DNA from 2 places in the Cetobacterium sp. 2G large genome. Region 2 is predicted to be linked to the other one. Evidence: riboswitches for the same ligand, from Rfam matches in the RefSeq annotation. Region 2 holds a riboswitch; the other holds the start of a gene.
The links. Region 2 has a riboswitch for lysine ahead of H5J23_RS05980 (aspartate kinase). Riboswitches for the same ligand answer to the same signal wherever they lie in the genome.
Positions count from the first base shown of each region.

Region 1: another riboswitch for lysine. It lies ahead of H5J23_RS01515 (sodium:alanine symporter family protein); the one in region 2 lies ahead of H5J23_RS05980 (aspartate kinase).

Region 1 covers NZ_JACHTH010000003.1:46,920-50,768, forward strand. Annotated here, with positions in the region: gene lysA (diaminopimelate decarboxylase) at 1-736, opposite strand, end outside; gene H5J23_RS01515 (sodium:alanine symporter family protein) at 733-2,211, opposite strand; lysine riboswitch at 2,318-2,489, opposite strand; gene H5J23_RS01520 (ketose-bisphosphate aldolase) at 2,562-3,515, opposite strand; gene H5J23_RS01525 (carbohydrate kinase family protein) at 3,488-3,849, opposite strand, start outside.
Region 2 covers NZ_JACHTH010000005.1:661,219-665,067, forward strand. Annotated here, with positions in the region: gene H5J23_RS05975 (argininosuccinate synthase) at 1-992, shown strand, start outside; lysine riboswitch at 1,030-1,204, shown strand; gene H5J23_RS05980 (aspartate kinase) at 1,302-2,504, shown strand; gene H5J23_RS05985 (aspartate-semialdehyde dehydrogenase) at 2,518-3,501, shown strand; gene H5J23_RS05990 (pyridoxal phosphate-dependent aminotransferase) at 3,516-3,849, shown strand, end outside.

The sequences.
Region 1 (3,849 bases), on a different contig from region 2:
CACCAAGGTTTATCTCAGGTATTTTTATATTTAATTTTTCTGAAATCTCCTTTGTGAATTTAACCATAGTTTCTATACCTTCACAAAATGCTAACTCATCAAAAATCTGTGACCCTATGTGACAGTGAAACCCTAAGAAATTTAGCTCATCTTGAGCTACTATATCCCTTACAATCTCCACTATATCCTTATCAAAAATAGATTCTCCAAATTTAGAAGTGTGCTTTGCTGTTTTTATATACTCATGAGTGTGAGCATCTATTCCTATGTTTAATCTTAACATTACATCTATTTTTTTACCTAATCTTTTACAAACATCAGCAACTCTTTTAGCCTCAAATCTATTATCTAAAATTATACTTCCAATCTCACTTCCTACACACATCTCTAACTCTTCTAATGATTTATTATTTCCATGCATATGAATCTTTTTAGGATTAATTTTTGTAGATAAAATTGTATGTAGTTCCCCTGCTGAAACGGCGTCTATATCTAACCCCATTTTATCAACTACTTGAACCATCCCTTTTGACAGATAAGCTTTTGAAGCATAAACAATCGTTGTTTTAAATTTCTCACTATGAAATCCCTCTTTTAAAGCTGTAATTTTTTTCTCCATAAGCTCTAAATCATATATGTAAAGAGGTGTTCCATACTCCTCCTGTAGCTTCATTACCAAAACTCCACCAATCTCTAAAACTCCATTAACATCTTTCATAGTTCCTAAAAATTTCATAATAATCCCCCTTTTTCCTCATAGTCCTTTAAGGCCATTTGACTATATTTAAACCCTATTATAATTAAAGGTACGTTTATATACACCATCATGATATTTGTTAAATCACTTATTATCCAAATATTATCTAACTCTGCTCCAGACCAAACACATGCTACTCCAAAAGGTATGAAAACTAGTGAAGATATTAGTTTCATAATATTTAGGAAAACCTTGTTTCTTGATATCTCTGTTGCTGAAACCTCTATAAAGGCTATCATTCCTAAGATAGTTGAAAAAGCAAACATTCCATAGCATAGAGCAACTAAGAACTGAATAGGTTTCTCTAACATTGTTGGAGATAGTACCTTTAATGATGTTATAAAGTAACCTAATTTATCACTTCTTAAAGCCATAAAGTCAAACCCATCTAAATTCCAAACATTAGCAATTATAACTAAGAATCCAGAGATTGTACAAATTACAAAGGTATCTACAAAAACTCCAAAAGATTGAATAAACCCTTGCTCAACTGGGTGCTTTGCATCTGCTGCCGCCGCTGCCATAGTAACAGTTCCCTGTCCAGCTTCATTAGACATTAGTCCTCTTTTTATACCCTGTTGCAGTGCAATTCCCATAGCTCCTCCAAAGATAGCTTCAGGACTAAAAGCTCCCCTAAATACAGCTGTAAAAAAGTATGGAACTTTGTCTAAGTTTATTCCTATTAAAAACAGTGCTATTACAAAATATGTCACTGCCATTATTGGAACTATAAAGTCTGTAGCTAGTGCCACTCTTCTAATTCCACCAAAAATAATTATTGTTGTAACTAAGATAATCAATAAACCTATTACAATATATAAAGTATCTGTTCTAGCATAAACACTTCCTGTAACTTGACTAGCAACTGATCCAAATGCTGTAAACATATGAAATACTTGAGATGGTAGTGTAAATAGTGCATAAAAAATATATGCTACAGCTATTATAAAACCAACAACTTTACTGTTATTTAGTAATCTTCTACCATAGTAAGCTATTCCTCCAACATAATCATCTCCATTTTTTTCTTTAAAAATTTGAGAAAGAGTAGCTTCTACAAAACATGTTGCCATTCCAAAGAATGCACTAACCCACATCCAAAATAGTGCTCCAGGCCCTCCTGCTAAAACAGCACCTGTTACTCCCATTATGTTTCCTGGTCCAATTCTCGTGGCACTACTTAGTAGAAAAGAGGCCATTGGAGATATTCCAATTTTAGTTTCATTTTTTCTCTTTAAAATATCCACACTTCTTTTAAAATATCTGATCTGTACAAAATTTAGTTTCAGTGTGAAATATAGTCCACACCCTATTAGTAGTAAAATAGCCAGTGAAAACTCACCTATTATTGGGATATTTTTGTAAAACTCCAAGTTTCTTGGAAACTCCCACAGAACATCCGTTATTGGATTTAAAAAACTAAAAACATCATTTACCCTACTTAAATAACTCATATTATTTTCCCCTTTTTTCATTTTTTAATAAAAAAAAACTACCACAAAAAAGTTATGGTAGTTTTGTAAAATTTCACTATATGATATATAAGAAAATTGTTTTACAACTTTGGATAGCACAACATTAGATACCTAATGACAGTTATATAGATGTTCTCTATATCCCCAATAAAAATTTTGACGAATTTTTATTTCGGCAAATTCCCCTTTCAACTGACTTCAAAGCTTTGTCTAGCTCCATCAACTTACTCTTGTCCTCTGCAACCTCTACCTTTGTATTTTTTATTAGACACATAATATCACACAAAAAAATTTAAAGCAAATTTTTTTTATAAAATTACAACATCTCTCTATTTAAATACTCTCGTTATCTTTTCAGAATAATAGCTTTCCATAGCCTTCTTAGGTACACCTAAATACTTTTTCAAGTCCATCTCTTTAGGATTGTTTTTCATGTATTCTAAAAGTGTACTTGTAAATACCAATCTTCCATCAGTATCCACATTTATCTTTGTAACTATAGATTTAGATGCCTTTTTTAACTCTAAATCAGGGATTCCAATGGCATCTTTTATCATTCCACCATTATCTCTAAACTTTTCAATATACTCTCCAGGAACTGAAGATGACCCATGTAAAACAATTGGGAACTCTCCTAAAACCTCTCTTATATTTTCAAGAATATCCAATCTTAACTTTGGATCTTCCCCAGGTTTAAATTTGTGTGCTCCATGAGCAGTTCCAATGGCAATAGCTAGTGAATCTACACCAGTCTTTTGAACAAACTCAACTACCTCTTTAGGATTAGTAAACTTATTCTCATCAGAAGATATCTCATCCTCTATTCCAGATAGAACTCCTAACTCTCCCTCAACTGAAGCGTCGTACTCCTTCGCTAAATCAACTACCTCTCTAGTCTTTTCAATATTCTTATAAAACTCCTCGTGAGAAGCATCTATCATAACAGATGAAAAACCATAATCTAAACAATCCTTAATTAAATCATAGTCCTTACCATGATCTAAATTTAAAGCTACTCCAATGTTGCTACCTTTAGCTCTTAAATCTAAAATAGCACCCTTTACCATAAGAGGTAGAGTTTCTTTACCTATATAGTTTCTTGCTGATTCTGAAATCTGTAAAATAACATCTGAATTAGCCTCATGACAAGCATTCAGTATCGCCTTTAATTGCTCTAAGTTAGCGAAGTTAAAAGCTGGTATTGAATACCCTTTTTCATTGGCCTTTCTAAACATCTCTTTTGTATTAACTAATCCTAAATCTTGAAATCTGTACTTTGCCATTTTTCCATCCTCTCGTATACGTCTTTTAATTCAGGTATTGATTCTCTTCCACCTATTTTCTCCACAGATAGTGATGCACATACTGATGAAAACTTAATTGCCTCTGTAAAGTCATACCCTTTTCCTAAACTATAGACAAAGGCACCATGGAATATATCTCCAGCTCCTGTTGTATCAATAGCTTTTGTTTTAAAGGCAGGGAAGTTATATAACTCTCCATTTTTTCTATATATACACCCTTTTTCTCCTAAAGTTATAACTACAGTTTTTCCATTTAAATCTTCTAATTTAGAAAAAACCTCTTTATAGTTTTCCTCAGTTAATCTCTCTACTT
Region 2 (3,849 bases):
ATATATTTCCAACATTAAAAGCAGGTGCTATTTATGAAAATAAATATTTACTAGGAACATCAATGGCAAGACCAGTTATTGGAAAAGCTTTAGTTGAGGTGGCCCATATAGAAGGGGCGAAATATATAGCTCATGGAGCAACGGGTAAGGGAAATGATCAAGTAAGATTTGAATTAGCTATAAAAGCTTTGGATCCATCTTTGAAAATAATAGCTCCTTGGAGAATTTGGGATATTAAATCAAGAGAGGAAGAGATTGAATATCTAGAAAAAAATGGGATTACACTTCCATTTCATAAAAAATCTCCTTATAGTAGAGATGAGAATTTATTTCATGTAAGTCATGAGGGGTTTGACTTAGAATGTCCTTCAAAAGAGCCTAACTATGAGAATGTTTTACAATGGGTTAAGACTCTAGAAGTAGCAAATGAAAAATCTGAGTACATAAATATTGAATTTGTAAAAGGAGTTCCTGTTGCAATAAATGGAGAAAAAATGAGTGGAGTAGAAATTATAAAACAATTAAATAAAATTGGTGGAAATCATGGGATTGGTGTTTTAGATATGGTTGAAAATAGATTGGTTGGAATGAAATCAAGAGGAGTTTATGAAACTCCAGGAGGAACAATTTTATTTTTTGCTCATGAAGAATTAGAAAGATTGTGTTTAGATAAAGATACGTATCAAGAAAAAATAAAACTATCACATGATTTTTCAAAATTAGTCTATAATGGTCAATGGTTTACAACTTTAAGAAAAGCTATAACAGCTTTTGTAGATGTAACTCAAGAGTTCGTGACGGGGGAAGTAAAGCTAAAATTATATAAAGGAAATATTATTTTAGCAGGAACGACATCTCCATTTACATTATATTCAGAGGAGTATTCAACTTTTGAAAAAGATAGTGTTTATAATCAAAAAGATGCAGAAGGATTTATAAATCTTTTTGGATTACCGATTAAAATAGAAGCACTTTTAAGAAAAAACTTTTGACATTTGAAAAAAAATGTGATATTCTGCCTTAAATTAATATTTTGATAGAGGTTGCAAATTTTATTAGTAAATAAACTGAGATTAGTAGATCAAAGATGTTTGTTAAAAGGAAAATTTGCCGAAGTTTAAGTTTTTCTACTAAAAAATTTAAGCTGGGTACATAAAGAATATTTATGTAACTGTCACCAAATTGGTGTTGTGCTATCGTGGATTATTTTAAGCTAACATAGTTGAAATGAGAGTTTTAAGCGATGGTTATTTTTTTGACTATCGCTTTTTTTATTATTAAAATCATCTAAGGAGGAACTAATGAGAGTAGTAAAAAAATTTGGAGGAAGCTCAGTTGCAACAATAGAAAAAATAAAAGATATAGCTAAAGATATATCTAAAAACTATAAATATGGTGATGAAATTGTAATTGTAGTTTCAGCTATGGGAAAAACAACAGATGAGTTGATAAAATTAGCTAAAGAGATTTCAGAAACTCCAGATGTAAGAGAACTTGATTCATTATTATCAACAGGAGAGCAAAAATCAATCTCTCTTTTAAGTATGGCATTAAAAGAAATTGGATGTAAGGCTATCTCTTTAACTGGTGCTCAAGCAGGGATAAGAACAGGTGGAACACATACTAAAAATAAAATCGAAAGTATAAAAATTGATAGAATAGAAAAGCATTTAAAAGATGGAAAAATTGTAATTGTTGCTGGATTTCAAGGGGTAAATGAAGATGGCGATATAACAACATTAGGAAGAGGTGGATCTGATACGAGTGCAGTTGCCTTAGCTGCAGCATTAAAGTGCGATTGCGAGATATATACAGATGTTACAGGAATATATGGTGTAGACCCTAGAGTTTATAAAAATGCTAAAAAACTTGAAAAAATTTCATACGAGGAGATGATGGAGATGGCAAATTTAGGTGCAGGAGTAATGGAGACTAGAGCAGTTGAAATAGGGAAAAAATATGGCGTTAAGATTTACGTTGGACAAACTTTAGGAGTTGAAACAGGAACATATATATGTGATAATAGTGAAATAATTGAAAAAAAAGCTGTAACAGGAATATCTATAAATAAAAATGTTATAATGGTAAATTTAGAAAACTTTTTAGCAATTCCTAAAAATGTAGCAATCATTTTTAATAATTTAGCTAAGCATAGTGTTAATGTTGATATGATATCACAAAATGAAGTTGAAAACGTTAAGGGAAGTATAGGATTTACTTGTCCTTTGACAGATGAGCACTTTTTAAATAGATCATTAGAGGAGATTGCTAAGGAGATTCCAGATATAGAGGTTACAAAAAGAACAGGAGTTGTAAAAATATCTTTAGTAGGAATAGGAATGATAAGCAATTTTGGCGTAGCAGCAAAAGTTTTTGAAGTATTAGCAGAGATTGATTCATCATTTTATCAATGCACTACATCAGAAATTTCAATCTCGTTAATTATAAAAGAATCTGATACAATAAAAGTAGTAGAAAAATTAGCAGAAGTATTTTCAATATAATGGAGGGACTAAAATGTATAATATAGCAATAGTAGGAGCAAGCGGATTGGTAGGTGGAACTTTTTTAAAAGTTTTAGAGGAGAGAGATTTGCCAATAAAAAATTTATATCTTTTTGCTTCGGCTCGTTCAGCTGGAAAAGAGGTTATTTTTAAAGGGAAAACTTTAGTGATAGAGGAGCTTACAGAAAATAGTTTTGATAGAGAGATAGATATAGCACTATTTTCAGCTGGAGGAGATATTAGTAAGAAATTTGCTCCAATTGCAAGTGAAAAAGGTGTAATAGTAGTTGACAATAGTAGTGCTTGGAGAATGGACGAAAATGTTCCACTAGTAGTGCCAGAAGTAAATCCAGAGGATATATTTAAAAATAATGGTATAATAGCTAACCCAAATTGTTCAACGATTCAATCAGTTGTTCCATTAAAAGTAATAGATGAGCTATATGGTATAAAAAGAGTTGTGTATTCAACATACCAAGCTGTATCGGGAAGTGGAATAAAAGGAATAGAGGATTTACAAAGAGGATTAAAAGGAGAAGAACCAAAAACATATCCTCATCCAATAGTTAATAATTGTTTACCACATATAGATTCTTTTTTAGAGAATGGATATACTAAAGAGGAAGAAAAAATGATAAATGAAACTCGTAAAATTTTAAATAAAAAAAATCTTCCAATAACTGCAACATGTGTTAGAGTACCAGTTTTAAATGGACATTCTATATCGATAAATGTTGAGTTAGAAAGAGAAGCGAACTTAGAAGAACTAAAAGCAAAATTTAGAGAAACAAAAGGCATTGTGCTTGAAGATGATGTGAAAAATAATAGATACCCATTAGCTACTGAAGCTAATGGAACGGATGAAGTTTATGTGGGGCGTTTAAGAAAAGATTTTAGCATAGAAAAAGGATTAAACTTATGGGTTGTAGCTGATAATATTAGAAAAGGAGCAGCAACAAATGCAGTGCAAATTGCAGAAATTTTAATGAAAAAATAACTAGAGGAGAAAATATGCTAAAAGTAAATCCAAATTTAGATAAAATTGAGATATCTGTTATAAGAAAGATAGCAGAAGCTTGTAGAGAATATGAAGGGGGTGAAAAGCCACTGATTAATCTAACAATAGGAGAACCAGATTTACCACAACCTAAAATAATAATAGATGAAACTATTGGGTATATGAAAGATGCTAAATTAGGTTATCCACAGTTAGGTGGTATGATTGAGTTAAGAGAAGAGATTGGAAGATATTATAAAGAAAGATATAATTTAAATATAGAACCAGATGAAATAATTATAACTGTCGGCAGTACAGAAGGATTATCAACAGCAATAAAGACTATAA